DNA from 4 places in the Sphingomonas sp. LR59 genome. Region 1 is predicted to be linked to each of the others. Evidence: riboswitches for the same ligand, from Rfam matches in the RefSeq annotation. Region 1 holds a riboswitch; each other region holds the start of a gene.
What was found. Region 1 has a riboswitch for cobalamin ahead of cobW (cobalamin biosynthesis protein CobW). Riboswitches for the same ligand answer to the same signal wherever they lie in the genome.

Region 1 (5,650 bases):
TTCGGCGGCGTCGCCCATGCTCAGGCCGTAGCGGCCGGGTTCGGGGCCGTAGACACGGGCGGTCGTTGGCTTGCCGACGAAGGGATTCCAGTCTTGCGGTTCGTCGCGTGCGGCAAGCGCGCGGACGGCTTGGCCGAACATCGTGCAGAGCGTCGGGAAGGCGTCGCGGAAAAGGCCGGAGACCCGCAGCGTGACGTCGATGCGGGGGCGATCGAAGTTCGCCAACGGCAGGATCTCGACGCCCGTGACGCGGTCGGACTGCAGGTCCCAGACGGGCTCTGCGCCGAGCAGGTGAAGCGCCATCGCGAACTCCTCGCCGGCTGTCCGCATCGTCGCGGAAGCCCAGAGATCGACGACGAGGTTGCGGGGGTAGTCGCCGTGGTCCTGCAAATGACGGCGGACTAACTCGTTGGCGAGTTTGACGCCTTGGGTGTGGGCGGCGCGCGAGGGGACTGCTCTGGGATCGGTGGTGTAGAGGTTGCGGCCGGTCGGGAGGACGTCGGCGCGGCCTCGCCACGGGGAGCCGGAGGGGCCGGGTGCGACGCGTTTGCCCTGGAGAGCCGACAGCAATCCGGCGCGTTCGGCGTCGCCGTGCTCGCCGCGGCCGTAGATATGGAGGCCGTCGCCGTACTGGCTTTCCTTCACGTCGCACACGAACGTGTCGATGCGGGTGATCGCTTCCGACTGGGATTGCGCGTCGTCGAGGCCCAGCGTTGCGGCGAGGCCGGTGGCGGTGGCTTCGTCGCGGATGTCGCGTTGCAGGCGGTCGCGGCGTGCGGGATCGAGGCCGTCCGCGTTGGAGAATTCGTCGAGCAAGGCTTCGAGGCGGCCGAGACCTGCGCCGGTACGGGTTCGTTCGAGCGGCGGCGGGACGTGGCCGAGTGTCACCGCACCGATGCGACGCTTGGCTTGGGCTGCTTCGCCGGGGTCGTTGACGATGAACGGGTAGATGACGGGCATGGCGCCGACGAGCGCTTCGGGCCAGCAAGCGTCCGACAGCGCGACCGACTTGCCGGGGAGCCATTCGAGCGTGCCGTGCGCGCCGACATGAACCAGCGCGTCGGTGCCGCGCGTGCGGAGCCACAGATAGAAGGCGACATAGGCGTGGCAGGGGCAGCGCGAGAGGTCGTGATACTCCTCGGCGCGTTGCTCGGAGCGACCGCGTTCGGGTTGGAGGGCGACGAGCGCCCCGCCGTGATCGATCGCGGTGAAGGTGAAGTCCTCGGTGGGGTCGCCCCAGCTTTGCCGGAGGTCCTCGCGGAGCGCTTTGGGCAGTTGCGCGAGGGCTTTGCGATACTCTTCGAGTGGCCAGTGAATGCGTGATGTCGTGAGATCGTTGGCGTCCGAGGTGATCGCGTAGCCGGCTTCGGTAAGGTCAGCGAGGATTGCTTGCGTCGAGGCGAGCGCGTCGAGACCGACGGCGTGCGCCATCTGGTACGCCTTGCCGGGGTAGGTCGACAGTACGATCGCGATGCGGTGGTCGGCGACGGGTTTGCTGGCGAGTTTCGTCCAGGCCTCAATGCGCGCGGCGATGGCGTTGATGCGTGCCGGGTCAGCGCGGTGTTCGCGGCGGGTGTATTCTAGGTCGCCGTCTCTGGTCGCGGCTTCCTTGAAGCTGGCGACGCCTGCGAAGAGGCGGCCATCCACTTCGGGGAGGACGACGTGCATGGCGAGGTCGGCGGGCGACAGGCCGCGGGTGGCGCCGGCCCAGGCTGCGCGGTCGGAGGTGGCGAGCGAGATCTGGAAGACGGGGACGTTCGCGTCGTCGAGCGGCGTGGTATCGGCCGCGCTGCGGGCGGAGAAGGCGGTGGCGTTGACGATCGCAGCGGGCTTCAGGGCTGTGACCCAGCGGCTCATCCAGCCGGCTGCATCCGGTGCCTTGAGCGAAGGCGCGAAGAGGCCGATGACGTCGAACCCTCTCGCGGAAAGTTCGACGTGGAGCGCTTCGATCGGGTCGAGGTCCGCGGCGGTCAGATACGAGCGGTAGAACACGGTCAGTACGCGGGGGCGTGTCGCGTTCAGGGCGAACGCGGCCGGGCATGTCACGCCGTCATGTGGCTGCCAGCCGCCGACATCGGCAATCGCGCGGACGCCGGTGACGGGGCCGGCGTAGCACCCCGCAGCCAGCGCGAACTGGGCCAGCGCCGCCTGCGCCGCGACCGCGCCGCCGGTGTCGCAGAGATGCGCCAAACGGCGCAGCGTCGACAGCGGGATCGTCGAGGCGGCGTCGAGGCGCGTGTCGATGCGGCCGTCTGCGGCGAGGACGACCAGCGCGATGCCCTTCTCCCGCGCAAGGTTTTCGACCTGTTGCAGGCCGTAACTCCAGTAGGAGCGCCCGCCGATCAGCCGGATCAGGATGCCCTTCGCGCCCGCCAGCGTCTGCTCGACATAGGTGTCGACCGAGAGTGGATGCTGGAGCGCGGTCAGGTTCGCCAGGCGTAGCGACGGCAATCGGCTTCCGGCAGCGTCCGCACGTCTCCAGCCCGCAGCGAATGCGCCGAGGTCACCGTCTGAGAAGGAAAGGACGACGAGGTCCGCAGGGGATTGGGCGAGGTCCTGCGGGACCGCGCTTTCCTCCAGCCCGTGGGTCTCGCGGAAGACGACGTGCATCGTCGGCCTCAGGCGTCCAGCGCGGCCTTGATGCGGGCCTCGTCGATGCGGTCGTGCTCGGCGATGACCACCAGTTGCGTGCGGCGCTGTTCGCCGGCGCGCCATGGGCGGTCGTACTGCGTGCGGACGCGCGCGCCGACCGCCTGGACGAGCAGGCGCATCGGCTTGCCGGTGACGGCTGCATAGCCCTTCACGCGGAGGATGTCCGCGCTGCGGGCGAGCGCCTCGATCTTCGCGGTCAGGTCGGCGGGGTCGGCGATCTCGCCCAGCTCGACGACGACGCTGTCGAAATCGTCATGCTCGTGATCGTCTTCGCCGTCGTGATGCGAGGGGCGGCTGGCGATGTCGTCCTCGGCAGCGGCGTTGAGGCCCAGGATCACGCGCGGATCGATGATGCCGTCGGTGAGGTCGATGACCGGCAGCGGTCGTGCGGACCCGGCAGCGATCACCGCGCGCGCCTTGGCGACGCCTTCGGGTCCGGCGAGATCGACCTTCGTCAACAGCACCAGATCGGCGCAGGCGAGCTGGTCCTCGAACACTTCCGACAAAGGCGTCTCGTGATCGACGCTCGGGTCGGCAGCGCGTTGTGCATCGAGCGCGGCGACGTCGGGTGCGAAGCGACCGGCGGCGACCGCTTCGGCATCGGCGAGTGCGATGACGCCGTCGACGGTGATGCGTGAGCGGATCGCGGGCCAGTCGAATGCCTTGAGCAGCGGCTTGGGCAGCGCGAGGCCGGACGTCTCGATCAGGATGTGGTCGGGGCGCGGGTCGAGCGCGAGCAGCGTCTCGACGGTCGGGATGAAGTCGTCTGCCACGGTGCAGCAGATGCAGCCGTTCGCCAGCTCGACGACGTTCTCGGCCGGGCAATCCGGAATCGCGCAGCCCTTGAGGATGTCGCCGTCGATCCCCAGAGTGCCGAACTCGTTGACGACGACGGCGAGCCGGCGGCCGTTCGCATGACGGATCAGGTGGCTGATGAGCGTAGTCTTGCCGGCGCCCAGGAAGCCGGTGACGATGGTAACGGGGACCTTTGAAAGATCGGACATGATTATTTCCTCGACGTCTAAAGCACACGCACGCACGACCTTTCGGTCGCACGCGTTCGTCGCTCAGACGGAGTACCGTGCCGCGACCATCCCCTGGATCGTAGCAAGAGCGACCATAACGCTGGCAGGTCTCCTGGCTCGCGGGTCGAGGCTCGACGTACGCCTTCCCAGGTTTCCCCAGTGGCTGCCCTCCGAAACGAAGGACGTGTGCGTCTCGCTCACCGCTTACAGTTGCAGGGACAGCCGCGGCATTGGGAGGACTCCTCCCGCACCGCATTCCCATTCAAGCCCTTCCGGGCACCGGCGCGATCTGTGAGGTTCGGTGAAACCGAGCCTCGGGGGTGGGTTAGAGGACTTTCCGCCACGCCGCCAGCTATCCGTGCACGACCTCGATCTCATCGAAGCGTTTCCAGCGGTAGATGGCGAAGCTCAGGACCCAGCACAGCACGAACAGGCCGATGATCGCGAAGCCCAGGCCGTTGAAGTTCTCGCCGAGTGCGGCTGCCAGATCCCAGATGCCGCCGGTCAGGCCGAGCTTTGCGCCAAGCAGCGCGAGCGTCTCGATCCCGCCGATCGCTATCGCGACGATCGCGGAGATCAGCGTAATGGTGATGTTGTAATAAAGTTTGCGGATCGGCTTCACGAACGCCCATTCGTACGCGCCGAGCATGACGACGCCGTCCGCGGTGTCGACCAGCGCCATGCCGGTCGCGAACAGCACCGGGAGCACGAGGACGATGCCGATCGAGAGACCGTCGGCGGCCTGACTGGCGGAAAGGCCCAGGATCGCAACCTCCGTGGCGGTGTCGAAGCCTAGCCCGAATAAGAAGCCGAGCGGTGCCATATGCCAGCTGCGCGTGACCAGCCGGAACATCGGCCGGAACAGCCGTGCGAGCAGCCCGCGGTTGCCGAGCAGCAGGTCGAGATCCTCCTCGACATACGTCCCGCCGCTGCGGACATGACCGAAGGTGCGCCAGACCGAGCGGAGTATGATCAGGTTCATCGCTGCGATCGTGAACAGGAACAGCGCGGAGATCGTCGTCGCGACCACGCCGCCGACCTGCTTGAATGCCTCGAACTGCGACAGCGCACTGGCGGTGAGCGCGATCGCGACGGCAGCGATCAGCACGATCCCCGAATGGCCGATCGCGAACCAGAAGCCGACCGCGATCGGCCGCTGGCCGTCCTGCATGAGCTTCCGCGTCACGTTGTCGATCGCGGCGATGTGGTCCGCATCGACCGCGTGGCGCAGGCCGAGACCCCAGGCCAATAACGCCGTGCCTAGCATCAGCGGTTGCGCATGGAACAGCGAGAATGCCCAGCACCAGGCGGCGATGTTGGCCACGATTAGCCCAATGAACATCCAGCCGATGCGCTTGCGTGTCGAAACTCGCATCGGTCGCTCAATCGTTAAAGTCGTCATGCAATAGCCCCGCAGCGTCCGACGAGGACGGGGGCCTGCCGCGAACGGCCGGGCCATACGACGACCGGACGCCATGAGCGGCCGACGCACGACGCCGATGCGGCCCCCGCCACATGGTCGTCGCTCAGCCAGTGTCACGCAGGCGGCGTTCACCGTGCCTCGGCCACCCCCTGGACCGGGACAAGAGCGACCAGACGCCGGCAGGTCTCCTGGCTCGCGGGTCAAGGCTCGGCGCACCGCCTTCCCAGGCCTTGCGGCCCAGTGGCTGCCTTCGCGCAGAGGGCTCGTGCGCTTCGCTCGCCGCTTACAGTTGCAGGGACAGCCGCGGCATAAGACGGCGAACCGTCCGCACCGCATTCCCAATCAAGCCCTTCCGGGCACCGACGCGATCTAGCAAGCCACCGGTCGAACCGGCCGCTCGGGCGTCGTGCTAGCCGGGTTCGTGCCGGGTGCCAATCGTCCTTTGCGGGTGCCGCCGTCGTTGCCAGCGCAGCACGCCGGTTACGAACAGCGCGATCGGGACGATCCCGGCGGCGAAGGCGAGAACGCGTCCTGGCAGTCCGAACGCCTC
Region 2 (5,650 bases), 1.5 Mb from region 1:
GCGACGGGGCGGCTAGGGCGCATCCGCGTGACGCGCGGCGGTGGCAGCGGCTATCAGGGACCGGGCGCGCTGGCCGGGACGGTCGAACTGGAGAGCGCGACGCCTGACGACCTGACACCGTTCCAGGGCAGCGTCGCCTATGGCAGCCGCGATTCGGTCGATGCGCAAGGGTCGGCGGCGCTGGTGCGCGGGTCGGGGTTTGCGACCGTGTCGGGCGCGTACGCGCGCGGTGACGGCTTTACGCCGACCGTCGCGGAGAGCCGCGGGATCGTCGATCGGGCCGCGCCATACGAGCAGGCGTCGGGCGCGTTGCGGACCGTCGTCGGGATCGGCGCGAAGACCGAATTGCAGATGAATGCGAGCGCGTTCACCGATCGGCGCGATCGGGGGAGCGACTTCACCGCGAATAAAAGCGAGGGGGCCGATGCGAGCATCCGGCTGATCGGGCGGGGCGCGTGGGGCTATTCGGCGCTGGCGTATCTGCAGACGCGCGCGTTCGCGAGCAGCTTCAACAGCATCAATGCCGCGCGGACGACCGCGATCCAGTCGCTGAACCAGTATAATACGCCTGCCACCGGGCTTGGCGGTCGGATCGAGATTGCGCCGCCGCTGGGCGAGACCATTACGCTCAGGCTGGGCGCGGATATCCGCGACGTGAGCGGCAAGACGCAGGAGCTCTATACGTTCGTCAACGCGGCGCCGACGCGACGGCGCGAGGCTGGCGGGAGCACGACGACGACCGGCGTGTTCGCCGATGGAAGCCTGGTCGCGGGCGACCTCACGTTCAGCCTTGGCGGGCGGGTCGACTGGTGGTCGATCGATGGCGGCTATCTGACGGAACGGCCGCTGGCGACCGGGGCTGCGCTGACCAACCTGCGCTACGCGGAACGCGACGGCAGCGAGACGACCGGGCGGGCAGGCGTGGCATACCAGCCAGTCGAGGCGATCACGCTGCGTGTCGCCGGCTATCGTGGCTGGCGATTGCCGACGCCCAACGAACTGTACCGGCCGTTCCGGGTCGGCAACGACGCGACCGCGGCGAACGCCTTGCTGTCGCCAGAGCGGCTGACCGGGGTCGAGGGTGGCGTCACGCTGACGCCAACGCCGGGGGTCAGCATCGCCGCGACCTATTTCTACAACCGGCTGAAGGATGCGATCGCCAACGTCACGACGACCAACCCGCCGCAGGTGCTGCCGGGGGTCGCCACCTACCGCGTCCGCCAGAACCTCGATGCGATCCGCGCGCATGGCTTCGAACTGGATGCTGCGTATCGACCGGGTCCGCTGGGCGTGCAGGCATCGTGGTCGCACACGAACTCGAAGGTCGAGGGTTCGGGGATCACCGCCGCGCTGGACGGCTTGCAGCCAGCGCAGACCCCGCGCGACCAGGTGTCGGGGACGGTCGACTGGCGGCACGATGCGGCGGCGCTGTCGCTGACCGTGCGTCATGTCGGCCGGCAGTTCGACGACGACCAGAACACGCGGGTGCTTGGGGCCGCGACGACGCTGGATGCCTATGCTGCGCTGCCGATCCTGCGCTCGCTTGTCGCCGAACTAAGCGGGGAAAATCTATTCAACGAGCGCGTCGAGGCAGGGATTAGCGGCGCGAACATCGTCGAACGCGCAACGCCGCGGACGATCTGGGTGGGGCTGCGCTACGGGGGGCGCTGATATTCGATCCGTCGCTTGCCAAGAGAAACGAAGACAGCATGTTTCCCCGCGAAGGCGGGGACCCAGTCTGGGCTCCCGCCTTCGCAGGAGAACAAGGGAAAGCGACGTCCTGACCAACACGCCACCACCCCGGCGGAGGCCGGGCCCAGTTGGCAAGGTCGCGGTAACGAAGGACCGCGCTCCGTCAGCGACGTTCCCCAACTGGGCCCCGGCCTCCGCCGGGGTGGTGCGATAGACGGTGAGCCAGCTTTACCGCCAGCGCGTGCTATCGCGGGTCGATGCTCATTATCCCCCGCGTTGACCCGTGTCTGGCGTGCGACTAATGCCACTCCCGTGAAGGGTTCCCGGCGACGGGATCAAAAGGGAAGTCGGTGCGCGGGAATCCGCAAGACCGGCGCTGTACCCGCAACTGTGACCGGATAGCGGCCACCCCGAATATGCCACTGGGTTTCGACCTGGGAAGGCGGGGTGGGCGCGATGACCCGGAAGCCAGGAGACCTGCCTCTCACGGTCGATCCACTGCGCGGGCGGGTGTCCGGCGCGGACGAGTGCTCCGGTCCAGCCGGGTTTCCTCGAGCGAGAGACGTCTGGCCGCCCCGCGAATGGTCGCAGGCGGTTCTGCTTAGGACGTACCCATGACGAAATTCTTCCTTCTGCTCGGCGCCGCGGCGATCGCAGCGCCCGCTTTTGCCCAGACCATCCCCGATCCCGACGCTTCCGAAGTCGTCGTCACCGCGACCCGCGCCGCGCAACCGCTGAGTGAGATCGGCCAGGCCGTCACCGTCATCGACCGCGCAGAGATCGAGCGCCGCCAGACCGTTGTCGTCTCCGACCTGCTCGCGACCACGCCGGGCGTGACGGTAACGCGCAATGGCACCATCGGCGCGCTGACCAGCGTCCGTATTCGCGGTGCCGAGGCGGACCAGACGCTCGTCGTGATCGACGGCGTCCGCGTCAACGATCCGTCGTCGACCGGCGGCGGCTTCAACTTCGGCAATCTCCTCTCGAGCTCGGTCGAGCGGATCGAGGTGCTGCGCGGCCCGAACTCGGTGCCATGGGGCAGCCAGGCGATCGGTGGCGTCGTCAACATCATCACCGCCGCACCGACCGAAGGCATTCAAGCACGCGCCAACGCCGAATATGGCTACGCCGACAGCGTGTTCGCGAGCGCGGGCGTCTCGGGCAAGTCCGGGCCGGTGTCGGGCTCGCTGACCGGCGGCTATCTGCGCACCGACGGCATCTCGTCCGCCGCCAGCGGCACCGAGCGCGACGGCTATCGCCAATATGGCGCGACCGGGCGCGTGGGCGTCGAGTTCGCGCCGGGCATCGGCCTCGACCTGCGCGGCTATTTCGCCGACAGCCGCGTCGAGATCGACGGCTTCCCGGCCCCCGATTACGTGCTCGCCGACACGCCCGAATATTCGAAGACGCGCGAGGCTTACGGTTACGCAGGGCTGCACGCGAACTTCGCCGACGGCCGGTTCAACAACCGCGTCGCGTTCACGATCGCCGACATCAACCGCGACAATTACGACCCGAGCTTTGGCAGCGATCCGACCTTCATCGGTCGCGGCCGCAGCGAACGCTACGAATACCAGGGCGACTTCCGCCCGCTCGACCAGGTCCGCGTGGTCGCGGGAGTCGAGCGCGAGAACAGCCGCTTCAATGACGGCTTCACCTTCGCGGATACCGGCATCACCAGCGTCTACGGCCAGCTGATCGTCAAGCCGCTCGATATCCTCACCATCACCGGCGGCGTCCGCAACGACGATCACGACGATTTTGGCAGCCACACCACATTCGGCGCGAACGCGGCGCTGGCGTTGCGCACCGGCACGACGATCCGCGCAAGCTATGGCGAAGGCTTCAAGGCACCGACCCTGTACCAGCTCTTCTCCGACTACGGGAATCGCGGCCTCGATCCGGAGACCGCGCGCAACTTCGACGTCGGGGTCGAGCAGGCGTTCCTCGCCAACCGGGTCCGCGCAGGCGTGACCTATTTCAACCGCCGTACGCGCAACCAGATCGACTTCCGCGATTGCAGCCCGGCGGAGCAGACGACCGCCGGTTCAATCTGCATCGACCGCCCGTTCGGCGTCTACGACAATATCGCCCGCGCCGAGGCGGACGGCGTCGAGTTCACCTTGGCGCTGCGCCCGGTCGACGCGCTGACGCTGACCGCGAACTACAGCTATATCGACACCGAGAACCGCTCGATCGGCAGCGATTTCGGCAACGATCTCGCGCGCCGTCCCAAGCAGACCGCGAGCGTCGACGCCGATTACCGGTTCGCGTTCGGGCTGTCGGTCGGCGGCACCGTGACGATGGTCGGCGACAGCTTCGACGACGCCGCCAACACCGTGCGGCTCGACGGCTATGCGCTGGCGGGTGTCCGCGCGGAAATGCCGATTACCGACCGGATCGCGCTGTACGGCCGCGTCGATAACCTCACCGACTCGCGGTACGAGACGATCGCGGGCTACGGCAATTACGGTCGCGCGGCGTATGGCGGCGTGCGGTTGCGGCTGAAGTGAGGCGCGGGGCGATCCTCCTCGCGCTCCTGCTCGGGGGCTGCGCGCAATCCCCGGCGCGGGCGGCGGCGGCGGGATCGTCTCGACCAATCCGTGCGTGGATTCGGTGCTGGTCCGGATCCTGCCCGCATCGCGGATCGCCGGGATCAGCCATTATTCGCAGGACCCGGCGGCGACCTCGATCCCGCTGACCGTAGCGCGCCGGTTTCGCGGCATCGCCGGGACCGCCGAGGAGGTGATCGCGCTCCACCCCGATCTCGTCATCGCCAGCACGTATACGCCGCCGGCGACCCAGACGGCCTACGCGCGGGCGGGACTGAAGACCCTGCTGCTCGGCATCCCGGACTCGATCGCGGAGAGCCAGGCACAGGTGAAGCAGATTGCCGACGCGGTCGGTGCGCCCGCGGGTGGCGCGCGGATCAATGCCGATATCGATCGCGCGGTGGCGCGCTGGAGTCGCAAGGATGGGCCCAAGGATGACATGCCGCCCAGCGCTCTGCTCTATATCAGCGGCGATCTCGCAACCGGGGGAGCACGTTGCTGAACGAGATGATGACCCGCGTCGGCTTCCGCAACGCCGCCGCCAGCTACGGCCTGACGCATACCGGCACGCTGTCCGCGGAGACGATCGTGACCCAGCCGCCGGCCATCGTGATCGCCCCCGAACGCGCCAGCCGCGGCACCGCGCTGCGCCACCGGTTGTTGCCGACCACCCCGCAAGCCGTGTTCCCGCGCGTCCTGATCAACTGCGGCGGCCCGACCATTCCACCCGCGCTAGAACGCCTCGCCGCGATCAGGGTCGGGCTGTGATGCGACACCCATACCAAAGCCACCCCGGCGGAGGCCCAATTGGAATGGCGGAAATAATGGAGCGCTGCACGCCGTCACGATCGTCCCCCAATTGGGCCCCGGCCTTCGCCGGGGTGGCGGCAGTCGTCGGTATGCTTGCGGTGGACCTGTGATGACCCGCACGCCCAAACTCATCACCCTCGGCCTGCTGGTCATCCTCCTGTTTGGCCTGTCGCTCGGCTGCGGGAAAGTCTGGGTGCCGCTCGACGCGTGGTTCTCGAGCGACCCGCGCTGGTGGATCATCCTCGAACTCCGCCTGCCACGCGCGGTACTCGGCCTCGTGCTCGGCGCCACGCTCGGGCTGTCGGGCGCGGTGCTGCAAGGCTATCTCCGCAACCCGCTCGCCGACCCCGCCGTCGTCGGCATATCGTCGGTCGCAGCACTCGGCGCGGTCGCCGCGATCATCTTCGGCCTCGGGTCGGGCGCGGCCATCTTCGCCGCCGCGATGCTAGGCGCAGGCGGCGCGGTCGCGCTGCTCGCCGCGCTGACATGGCGGTCGCCGAGCGCGATCACCTTCATCCTCGCCGGCACCGTGCTCGCCAGCCTCGCCGGTGCGCTGACCGCGTTCCTGATCTCGATCGCGCCCAACCCCTATGCGG
Region 3 (5,650 bases), 430 kb from region 1:
ATGCCCGGGATGCCGCCTGCCCATTCTTATCGGGAGCCAGCCCCAGTTATGGTAACGTACGAGCGATAACGTCTAAAAGAAAAAGGCATTTGATACGCCCAAAAGACAGAACTCCCGCGAAGCACCCGCGCGAAAGTTCTGTATTTGACAAGCTTTTGGCGGCTTTCTCAGATAGCGATTTCGCCCTCGTCACTACCGTCCCAGTAACGAATTGCCTTTGCGTCGACACGGATCATCACAACGCCGGGTGTGTCGATGCCCTGAGGAAAATACCGATCGAGATCCTTGGTCCAGTGATCGGCGAACGCGACTTTGTCCTCGATTAGCGCAGCGGCTCCTTCGACAGCTACAAACAGCGGGGGACCACCGAGCATACCGACGGCGCCGGTATAGCTAAGCGTGACGTGAGGATCGGCGCGCAGGTCAGCAATCTTCCGTGATTTTTCGTAGGCAAAAAAGTAGCTGTCACCTTGATATTCGACATCGCCATTGTTGCTCATCGGGCGGGCCGTCATCGTTCCGTTGGATGAGCGAGTGGCCATCATTGTGAAGTCCAACTTTGCCATCTTTTTCGACAGTTCGTGTAGGCTGAGGTCCGACATCGTATTGCTCCTTCAAAGTGGGCTATGACATTTGCTCGAGTGTTTACAACGAACGTGGTGATGTGTCGGCCGCGTGAGATAACGGGAGTGTTTTATCCATACCGAAATTCAATGGTCGCCAGCTTCATCCGAAGCTGGCGACCATCTGGCACTGCCTAGAAATTCACCCGGGCACCCAGGCGCAAGGTGCGTGGCTCAACTACGCGGCTCAACCGGCCATCCGTCGGCCCTGAGGCGTCGAACGAGGGAATGTAGGACTCGTAGAAATAGGCGATGTCCTTGTCGCGGCTGTCGAGGATGTTGAGCACCTCACCGTACACGTCGAACCGCCCGATCTTGCGAGCCGCGCGGACGTTGACGACGGTGCTTCCTGTATCTCGGACGCTGTTGTCTTCGATCAAAGGATAGGGCCCAAGGTGGCGGACGCGAGCGCTTGCCTCCCAAGGATTGAGCACCAGCGCGATCCCGGCGGATGCGGCGTTCTCGAAGGCGTTGGGAATGCGATCGCCATTGTCGTTGCGCGATCGGCTTGCCGTATAGTTGCCGTCGATCGCAAGCCACGGCCTGGGCCGCCAGAACGCCACCAGTTCATAGCCACGACGCTCGCTGGCACCGGTCGGTTCAACCGCGTTGGAATCTCCAACGAAGCGCAGTTCGCTGTCGACGTCGAGCCACCAATAGGTCGCGGTCAGCGTAATGCCGGGTAACTGCCACCGGGCGCCGACTTCACGGCCGTTGCCGCGGACCAGCACAGGCACCGGCGTTTCGACGTTTACCGCGCCGCGGACGTCGTTGGAGTGGAACCCACGTCCCCAGTTGCCGTAGAACTCCAGCCGATCGGTCGGCGAGTACGCGATCGATGCCTTGGGCGACAGGGTCGTGTCGTCGCCACTGCCTTCCCCGGCCAACACGGCCGCCTGATCCCGCGCGCGAACGACGTAGTGATAATAATCTCCACGAACCCCACCGATCAGGCGGAGGCCCGTAACCGGCGTCCACGTCGCTTCGCCATACAATGCCGCCGACGCTTCCTCGACATGGTAGCGACCGAGCGACGACAGGAACGATCGCGCGCTGGTGCGATAGACACCGACGCTGCCGATATGGTCGTAGCGCTCTTCGGTACCGAGCGAGACGGCGAGAGCTGGTGCGAGCGTCCAACGCTTTTCGCCCCTCGCGCCGACGATCCAGCGTTTGTCGAACTGGCGGATCTGTGCGCTGGTCCCGTCCGGGTCGGTGTAGGTCGGGTTCGAATACATCGACCAGTCGTAGAACTGACCATAGACATTGGCGTGCCAGTCAGGCTGGCGGACCGCGACGTTGCCGACGAGCCGTGTCGTTTCGCCGCGTGCCGTCGGATCGGGTGAGCAGAACACGTCCTTGCAGAGCGCGGTACCAATTATGCGCTCGGGAATCTGTTCGGTCGGACGCCAGGTCGCGCGGTAGGCGTTGAGCGAGGCTTCGACCTGGCCTGCGCCAGCTGGAGCGGTATACTTCGCGAAGCCAGATGCGTGTCGCAGATGCTCAGGCTCCTCCCATGGTCCGTCGTAGACCTTGGTTTGCGCGACGAGCGTCAGTTTCCCCGGACCAATCCCGTCAATCGTCCCGCCCGCGGCGATCCGACCATAGCCATAAGAGCCGCCCTCGACCGAAAGCCACGGCCGGGCAAAGCTGTCGATCGTGGTCATGTAGGCAGCCCCCGCCAGCGCGAAGTCGCCGCCATCGGCACGGTATGGCCCTTTGCGAAAATCCTCGCGCGCGACGATCTCCGGGATCAGTCCGTTGAGATCGAGATAGCCTTGGCCATGACCGTGGGTGCGCAGGTTCATTTGCACCCCGTCGATATAAGTTGTGAAGTCCGAACCGTGATCGAGATTGAAGCCACGCAGGAAATACTGGTTGGCCTTGCCGCTTCCCGAATGCTGCGCAGCGACCATGCCAGGTATCGCCTCTAGCAGTTCGGCAACGCGCAGCAGCGGGCGAACCAGAAGGTCGGCACCGGCGACGGTGCCCTCACTTGCTGCATGCGCAACACCGATCTTCGCTTCGCCGCGGCCGAACACGACAATGTCGTTTGGTGCCTGTGACGGCACAGCCTCGGTGTCTTGCCCCTGAGCCCATGCTGGTGTGGTGCTACATGCCGAAGCTATAGCCACGCATTCGAGCCATTTTGTTCGTAATCTCAGATTCTTCATGTCCGTCCCCCGTGCGCCAAGCGACTTCGGACGGGGGCGTCCGCTGCGAACGGTCGGCACGCGTCGACAGGCGGACGCAAGCGCCCGCGACACGAACCGATGCGACCCCCGCCGCTCGTTCGTCGCTCAGACGGAAGAACCGTGCCCCGACCATCCCCTGGACCAAAGCAAGAGCGACCAGACGCTGGCAGGTCTCCTGGCTCACGGGTCGTCGCTCGATATACGGCCTTCCCGGATCTCGGCCGTTACGGCGTTGGTCCAGTGGCTGCACCCTCCAGAAGAGGACGCGATGTACGTCTCGCTCGCCGCTTACAGTTGCAGGGACAGCCTCGGCTTCGGGAGAGCGTCTCCCACACCGTGTTCCCTATTAAGTCCCTCTCGGGACACCAGCGCGATCATTGTCGGGTCGGAGATACCTCTCCGGCCTGACGGACAATGCGTACCGGGGAAGGTTCCGATCGGCAAGACAGCCTCGGCCTTCTCTGATCCCGTCCGTTTACAGGGGAGATCGACACGGCAATGACAGGACTGCCTGCCTGCGCTACCCGCATTCGGTGTTCGCCGTTCGTCGCCTCCTAGCGCAACGCTACTTCGCTGTGCTCGTATGCGCGGCAACGCTGTTGCTCAAGCTGCTGGTACCGGCCGGGTACATGATTGGCAGCGAGCACGGCCGGATCACGATCGAGCTCTGTTCCGGCGTGGCTCCTCGAGCCGTAACGATGGCAATGCCGGGGATGCACGGCGACATGCCCGATCACGGCAAGTCGAAGGATCATGGCAAGGCTGACATGCCCTGCGCCTTTGCGGGCCTGTCGGCAGCATCGCTCGGTGCGATCGATCCTATTCAGCTCATCACCTTAATCGTTTTCGTCATGGCGGTCGGGCTGTCACCGGCCGTGCTGCCGGCGATCATTCGCCGCAGCCATCTTCGGCCTCCGCTTCGAGGTCCACCGGCCCTCCTTTGACCACCTGATCGCGTGCTCCTTCAGGAGCAACCACGTCCACGGCTCGCGTGCTTTCGCGGGGCCGGTCAAAGGCCTATTCATGATCCGATCCCACTTGTTGGCGGGGGCATGCCTGCCCTGCCTCCTGCTCGCCGTACCAGCATCTGCTCAGGATCTGGTGGCCCCTCCCACGAAGGCCGACGCAACGGCGACCAACACGCTGAGCGATGGACCAGCGGAAACCAACGACATTATCGTCACCGCGCTGAAACGCCCGCAAGCGCTCAAGGACGTGCCCGCAAGCGTCACCATCCTTCCTGCCGACCTGCTGCGCCGCCTCAATGCGCAGGACTTCTCCCGCGTCGCGGACTCCGTGCCGGGCCTGGCCTTCGCGACCACCGGGCCCGGCAACTCGCAATATATCATACGCGGGATCGGCGGGGTGGGGTTCGTCCAGTCGCCGACGACGGGCGTCTACCTCGACGAGACCCCGCTTCAGACCCGCGCACTCCGCGGCTTTTCGCAGCCCGACCCGCAGCTGTTCGACGTCGCTCGGGTCGAAGTGCTGCGCGGACCGCAAGGCGTGTTGTTCGGGTCGTCGTCGATGGGCGGCCTGGTCCGCATCGTGACCAACCAGCCGGATGCCACCAAGATCGCCGCACTGAGTCAGGCGAGCGTTGCGACCGTTACCGATGGCGGCACGAGCTGGGACGCCAAGGCGATGCTCAATCTGCCGATCGCAGCCGATACGCTGGCGCTGCGCATATCGGGCGGGTTTGTCCGGCAGGGCGGCTGGATCGACGATCTGCGGCCGACTACCGGCGACCTGACCGAGAACGCCGGAACGTCGGCGGTCCGCAAGGACGTCAACTGGACGCGCACCGGCACGGTTCGCGCCGCGCTTCGCTGGAATGCGACGCCGACCCTGACGATCACCCCGTCGTTGGTCTGGCAGGCCGCCTATAGCAATGCGGACCGTCCCCATAGCGACGTGACCTTCGGCAAGCGCGCGCGGCTGAAGGCGCGGTATGCTGACACGTATGCCAAGGATCGGTTCGTCATCGGCTCGCTGCTGATTGAGAACCGGTTCGACGCGCTGGGTGGCTTCATTCTGTCGTCCAACTCGTCGTGGCTCGACCGGCGCAACCGTCTGTCGTTCGACGTCACCGCATTCGACTCTCCGATCGTCGAGGACATTGTCGGACCGGGTCCAGGCGGCAAGCTGTTCCCAACGCCACTCGTCGATTTCGGCCGCACGAAACAATTCACGCAGGAGGTGCGCGCCGTGTCCGATGGACCGGAGCGGCTGCAATATGTCTTCGGCGCGCTCTACCGCGACCTTCATCAGGACTCCCGCCGTACGATCACCGTCGCTGACCTGTTCGGCGTCACCGCGCCGCTGCCACTCGGTGCCAGCAGCCCGGCCGTCGTCCAGGACACGACGGTGCGCTTCCGTGAGAACGAGATCGCGGCGTTCGGCGAGCTGACCTATGCCGTGGTGCCGAAGGTGAAGGTCGCTGCTGGCGCCCGGGTGTTTGCCTATCGCCAGCGCGAAGTAAGCCGACGCTATGGGATCGGTGGCGTCGCGGGCGGCGATCTCGCCTACGATTATGACGAGCGCAATCGCGAGAACGGCGTCACACCGCGCTTCACGCTAAGCTATGAGCCGAGCCGTGCCGCGACGCTCTACGCCAGCTACTCACAGGGATTCCGCACCGGGGGCGTCAATGCGCCAGTGACGGATGATATCTGCTCGGCTGCGGAACGTCGCGCGGCAGGCATTCCCGATGTACTGCCGCCCTACGACAGCGATCGTACCGACAATTACGAGATAGGCGCCAAGACCAGCCTGTGGGGCGGTCGCGTGCAGATCAACGGTGCTGCCTATGCGATCGACTGGAAGGACTAT
Region 4 (5,650 bases), 220 kb from region 1:
GCGCAAAAGCCGAACCGCGTAGGACCGAAACCCGGCATCGTACGCGTCCGCATCGTCACGTCGGAGGGGCCAATCCTGCTGGCGCTCGACGCGCGCCACGCGCCGAAGACGACCGCGAATTTCCTCGCGTATGTCGATGACGGCCGGTTCGATGGCACCGACTTCTACCGCGCAAGCCGCCAGAAATCCGCGCCGAAGCTCGGCTTTATCCAGGCGGGCATCCGCACCGACGCGCGGCGGATACTTCCGCCATTTCCGCTCGAGACTACTGCGATGACCGGGATCAAGCATCTCGACGCGACGATCTCGATGGCGCGCGGGATGACGCCGGCGTCGGCTGGCGGGAATTTTTCATCACGATCGGTCCGGCACCGGCGATGGACGCCCGCGCGGGCTATCCTGGCTATGCGGCGTTCGGACACGTCGTCGCGGGAATGGACGTGGTGAAGCGCATTCTCGCCAAGCCCACTGGGGGCGGGATGGACGCGTTCAAGGACCAGATGATCCTGAAGCGCGTGGCGCTGGTGAGTGCGCGCCGGCTCGACGGGGTGGCGAAGCCGACGGGGTTGCCTCGGGCGTGGTTGATCGAGACGGGGCCTGATCGGAAGAAGTGATGTATCCGTCACCCCAGACTAGTTTCGGCGCCTATCCCCTTCGAACACGTGCCGACGATGGTCGTACGGTACCACGTCCTTCCTTGTCCTCCCGCGAAGGCGGGAGCCCAGACTGAATCCCCGCCTTCGCGGGGAAACAAGCTTTACTTACAGGACGGAGGGTCACGCAGTCAGGCTGAGCGCTACCGCTTCCGCGACCTTGATCCCGTCAACTGCGGCGGAAAGGATGCCCCCTGCATAGCCGGCGCCTTCGCCTGCCGGAAACAATCCCGCGGTGTTGAGGCTCACGAAATTATCACCGCGCGTAATCCGAACCGGCGACGAGGTCCGCGTCTCCACCCCCGTCAACACCGCATCGGGATGATCATAGCCAGGAATCTCGCGGCCGAACGCCGGCAATGCCTCGCGCAACGCAGTGATCGCGAACTCCGGCAGGCATTCCGACAAATCCGTCATATGCACGCCCGGTTTGTACGACGGGATCACCGAGCCCAGCGCGGTCGACGCACGCCCTGCGAGCAGGTCGCCAATGCGTTGCGCAGGCGCCTTGTAGTTCGAGCCGCCGGCGACATAGGCGCGCGATTCCCAGTGGCGTTGCAGTTCGATCCCCGCCAGCGGGTGGCCGGGATAATCGCGCTCGGGGTCGATGCCGATGACGATCCCCGAGTTCGCGTTGCGTTCGTTGCGCGAATATTGGCTCATGCCATTGGTGGCGACGCGGCCCTCCTCCGAAGTCGCTGCGACGACGGTGCCGCCCGGGCACATGCAGAAGCTATAGACGGTCCGACCGTTCTTGCAGTGGTGCGACAGGCTGTACGCCGCCGCCCCGAGATCCGGATGGCCCGCGCACGGCCCGAACCGGGCTTCGTCGATCCACGACTGCGGATGCTCGATGCGGACACCGATCGAGAACGGCTTCGCCTCGACGTGGACACCCTTGGCATGCAGCATCTCGAATGTGTCCCGCGCGCTGTGCCCGACCGCGAAGACGACGTGGTTGGCTTCGAGATAGTCGCCGGTGCTCAGGTGGAGCCCGCGGAGCTGGCGCGTGCCGGCGTCCTCGACGATGTCGAGACCGTCGACGCGCGTCGAGAAGCGGTATTCGCCGCCGAGCGCCTCGATCGTCTCGCGCATGCTCTCGACCATCGTGACGAGGCGGAAGGTGCCGATGTGCGGGTGCGCTTCGGTGAGGATCTCGGGCGGCGCGCCGGCCTTCACGAATTCGGTCAGGACTTTCCGGCCGAGATGGCGCGGGTCCTTGATCTGGCTCCAGAGCTTGCCGTCGGAGAAGGTGCCGGCGCCGCCTTCGCCGAACTGGACGTTGGATTCGGGATTGAGGACGCTCTTGCGCCAGAGGCCCCAGGTGTCCTTGGTGCGCTCGCGGACGACCTTGCCGCGGTCGAGGATGATTGGGCGGAACCCCATCTGCGCGAGGATCAGGCCCGCGAATAGGCCGCAGGGCCCCGCGCCGACGACCACCGGGCGGGGGCCGGTGTAGCTCGGGCCGCCCTTGGTGACGAAGCGATACCCCGTGTCGGGGGTGCGCTGGACGTGGCGATCCTTGCGGAAGCGCGTGAGGACGGTGTCCTCGTTCTTCAGCGTGACGTCGACCGAATAGACGAGCTGGATGTCCATCTTGTCGCGCGCATCGTGCGCGCGCCTCGCGATCGTGTAGCGGATCAGGTCGCGCGGGGTTACGCGCAGGCGATCGCGGATCGCGGCGGGGAGCGCTTCGTCGGCATGGTTGAGCGGCAGCTTGAGGTCGGTGATGCGGAGCATGCTCGGTCCTCTAGCGCCGCGCGGCGTGATCCGCCATCGGCAGTACAGAGCGCGAGCGCGAGAGGACATGATCATGCGGACCGACGACGAGCAGAATGCCAGGAGCGCCAAGCGGAAAGAGGTCCATGATAAGATCGTCGCGAGCAAGACGATCGAGAAGGGGCTGATCATCGTCCACACCGGCAAGGGCAAGGGCAAGTCGACCGCCGCGTTCGGCATGGCGGTGCGGATGATCGGCCATGGGCGCAAGGTCGGCGTGGTACAGTTCGTCAAGGGCGCGATGGCAACCGGCGAGAAGGCAATCTTCGATGCGTTCCCGGACCTGTGCGAGTTCAAGCCGATGGGGGAGGGGTTCACCTGGGATACGCAGGATCGTGCGCGCGATATCGCAGTGGCGCGCGAGGCGTGGGACGAGGTCAAGCGGATGATCGCGGATCCGTCCTATGCGATGGTGGTGGCTGACGAACTGAACATCGTGCTGCGGTATGAGTATCTGCCGGTCGACGAGGTGCTGGCGGTGTTGGCGGCGAAGCCTGAGATGACGCATGTCGTGGTGACCGGGCGGAACGCGCCCGACGCGCTGATCGAGGCGGCGGACCTGGTAACCGAGATGACGCAGGTGAAGCACCCGTTCCGGTCGGGCGTTAAGGCGCAGGCGGGCGTGGAGTTCTAGGCGGCTCCGTACTCTGCGGCCCAAAACAGCCACCGTCCGTCATCCTGACGAAAGTCAGGATCCAGAGCCACGAAGGCCACCGCCCGTTACCCTGGATCCTGACTTTCGTCAGGATGACGGGAGCGCGTGGGGATGGCTGGCGGACTTCTAACCGACGTAGCCGTGTCTTGCGCCGTGTCTTCCTCCCGCCTATCGATCCCCCCGCGACAGGTTCCCCCGACGCTCACGCGTAGGGAAATGAAAATGGGAACGGGAAACACCCGGCTGCCCCTGCAACTGTACGCGGCGAGCCATCGTGCCTCATGCCATTGGGATACTCCCGAGAAGGCGGCGCGGACGGCGTTGACCCGCGAGCCAGGAGACCTGCCCGTCGCGGTCGTCTTTCGTCCGGCCAGGGTGCGCCGAACGGACGGGTAACACCCCGAGCGACGACATCGCTTCGCGTCGCGCGGAGGCTGGAGGCGTGCGCCTCTCGCCCTTCGTGCAGTGCGGGATCGACTGTCCGAAGGGGTTCCTATGCCAAATCTACATAATGCTGCGACCGTTCGGGAACGGACATGCTGAAGCCCGCCGAGGACGGCGTCGCGGTGGTCGCGTGCAACACGTGCCGCCATTCGGCCGATGCGCGCGACGACGAGCAGGGCCAGCGCGGCGGCGCGCGGCTCGTGCAGGCGCTGAAGACGGTGCAGCAGAGCGACCCGGCCTATGCCGACGTCGCGGTGCAGGAGATGCCCTGCCTATTCGCATGCCAGGATTTCTGCACGATCCACCTGCGCGCACCCGCCAAGGTCGGCTATGTGCTCGGCCGGTTCGAACCGACCGAAGACGCCGCGCGCGCGATCCTCGATTACGCGAGGCTCTACGGCGAGAGCGCGTTCGGGCAGGTGCCGTTCAAGCAATGGCCGCAGGGCGTGAAGGGACATTTCATCACCCGCACGCCGCCCGAAGGCTTCGTCGTCGAATGACCGCGTTCGCGACGCCCGCCGGGTTTCTGGCGGCCTTGCGCGGCTTGCCGCAGGCGGACGCGGCGGCGCGATCCGCGGCGATCGCCCGGCAAGGCGAACTGACCAAGCCCCTGGGTCGCTAGGGCTGCTGGAGGATATCGCGGTGTTCATGGCCGGCTGGCAGGGCAACCCGCTGCCTCGGCTCGATCGTGGCAGCGCGGTGGTGTTCGCGGGCAATCACGGCATCGTCGCGCGCGGCGTCAGCGCGTTTCCGGCTTCCGTCACCGCGCAGATGGTGGCCAATTTCGAGCATGGTGGCGCGGCGATCAACGCGCTGTCACGTGCGGCTGGCCTCGATCTGAAGATCGTGTCGCTCGAGCTCGACCGGCCGACGGCGGATTTCACGCAAGCGCCTGCGATGTCGGAGGACGAGTGCCTTGCCGCGTTGAACGCGGGCGCGGCTGCCGTCTCGGACGCGCCGGACTTGGTGGTGCTCGGCGAGATGGGGATCGGCAATTCGACGACCGCCGCGGCGCTGTGCCTGGCGAGCTTCGGCGGGTCGGCGAGCGACTGGGTGGGGCCGGGAACCGGGGTCGACGATGACGGCATCGCGCGGAAGATCGCGGTCGTCGAGGCTGGGGTCACGCTGCACCGGGACGCGCTGAGCACGCCGTTCGAGATTTTGCGGCGGCTCGGCGGACGCGAGTTAGCGGCGATCGCGGGGGCGGTGGTCGCGGCACGGCAGGCGGGCGTGCCGGTGATGCTCGATGGGTTCATCTGCTGTGCGGCGGTCGCGACATTGGCGGCGGCGTGTCCGGACATTCTGGCGCACTGCCTTGCCGGACATGTCTCGGCCGAGCCGGGGCACCGTCTTCTGCTTGAGCGAATGGGCCTCGACCCGTTGCTCTCGCTCGGGATGCGGCTGGGCGAGGGCAGCGGCGCTGCGACCGCAACATTGCTGATTCGAGCCGCGCTGGCCGTGCATGCCGAGATGGCGACGTTCGCCGAGGCGGGCGTTTCGGCGGCGTGAGCGCGTACATGCTGCACCTGATGCGGCATGGTGCGCCCGACGTGGCGGGGCGAATGCTCGGGCGGACCGACGACCCGGTAACCAAGGGAGGGATTGCCGCCTGTATGGCACGCGCCGAGAGTCTTGCGATCGAACGGATCGAGGCCTCCGATCTGATCCGCGCACGCGCCTGTGCGGCGGCGATCGGTGAACCGCGAGGCGTTGCGGTCGAGGTCGACCCACGCTGGCGCGAACTCGATTTCGGGGCATGGGACGGGCTGGCCTCGACGGCAATCGATCGTGTCGAGCTCGCCGCATTCTACGACGATCCCGATGCGTCTCCCCCGCCTGATGGAGAGCGCTGGTCCGCGCTGCAGGACCGGGTAGCGCAGGCGTTGGCCGAGATGCCCCAGGTCTCGACACTCGTGGTGACGCATGGCGGTGCGATCCGGGCGGCGCTCGCGGACTTGTGCGGGTTCGATCGACGGCAGATCTGGGCGTTCGACTTGCCCTATGCCGCGCTGGTCTCGCTGCGCATCTGGCCGGGCCCGACGCGGACCGTGCAGATCGTCGGGCTGGCGACATGAAACGGCTGATCGTCGCGTTCGGCTTCCTGACCCGGCTGCCGATG

Region 2: linked by a shared signal. The riboswitch ahead of QP164_RS12275 (TonB-dependent receptor plug domain-containing protein) and the one ahead of cobW (cobalamin biosynthesis protein CobW) in region 1 are both predicted to bind cobalamin.
Region 3: linked by a shared signal. The riboswitch ahead of QP164_RS07090 (TonB-dependent receptor) and the one ahead of cobW (cobalamin biosynthesis protein CobW) in region 1 are both predicted to bind cobalamin.
Region 4: linked by a shared signal. The riboswitch ahead of QP164_RS06120 (DUF1636 domain-containing protein) and the one ahead of cobW (cobalamin biosynthesis protein CobW) in region 1 are both predicted to bind cobalamin.

The regions. Positions count from the first base shown of each region.
Region 1 is NZ_JASPFL010000001.1:1,135,062-1,140,711, forward strand. Features, by position in the region: partial or broken gene cobN (cobaltochelatase subunit CobN) at 1-2,610, opposite strand, end outside; gene cobW (cobalamin biosynthesis protein CobW) at 2,619-3,656, opposite strand; cobalamin riboswitch at 3,763-3,976, opposite strand; gene QP164_RS05215 (HoxN/HupN/NixA family nickel/cobalt transporter) at 4,030-5,052, opposite strand; cobalamin riboswitch at 5,262-5,479, opposite strand; gene QP164_RS05220 (PepSY-associated TM helix domain-containing protein) at 5,510-5,650, opposite strand, start outside.
Region 2 is NZ_JASPFL010000001.1:2,637,804-2,643,453, reverse strand. Features, by position in the region: gene QP164_RS12280 (TonB-dependent receptor) at 1-1,671, shown strand, start outside; cobalamin riboswitch at 1,993-2,191, shown strand; gene QP164_RS12275 (TonB-dependent receptor plug domain-containing protein) at 2,307-4,205, shown strand; gene QP164_RS12270 (ABC transporter substrate-binding protein) at 4,309-4,746, shown strand; gene QP164_RS12265 (hypothetical protein) at 4,740-5,012, shown strand; gene QP164_RS12260 (FecCD family ABC transporter permease) at 5,164-5,650, shown strand, end outside.
Region 3 is NZ_JASPFL010000001.1:1,565,501-1,571,150, forward strand. Features, by position in the region: gene QP164_RS07085 (pyridoxamine 5'-phosphate oxidase family protein) at 168-602, opposite strand; gene QP164_RS07090 (TonB-dependent receptor) at 758-2,797, opposite strand; cobalamin riboswitch at 2,967-3,203, opposite strand; gene QP164_RS07095 (DUF2946 family protein) at 3,394-3,762, shown strand; gene QP164_RS07100 (TonB-dependent receptor) at 3,842-5,650, shown strand, end outside.
Region 4 is NZ_JASPFL010000001.1:1,350,075-1,355,724, reverse strand. Features, by position in the region: partial or broken gene QP164_RS06135 (peptidylprolyl isomerase) at 1-443, shown strand, start outside; gene QP164_RS19785 (hypothetical protein) at 444-614, shown strand; gene QP164_RS06130 (NAD(P)/FAD-dependent oxidoreductase) at 777-2,393, opposite strand; gene cobO (cob(I)yrinic acid a,c-diamide adenosyltransferase) at 2,461-3,066, shown strand; cobalamin riboswitch at 3,258-3,451, shown strand; gene QP164_RS06120 (DUF1636 domain-containing protein) at 3,624-4,031, shown strand; partial or broken gene cobT (nicotinate-nucleotide--dimethylbenzimidazole phosphoribosyltransferase) at 4,028-5,040, shown strand; gene QP164_RS06110 (histidine phosphatase family protein) at 5,049-5,606, shown strand; gene cobS (adenosylcobinamide-GDP ribazoletransferase) at 5,603-5,650, shown strand, end outside.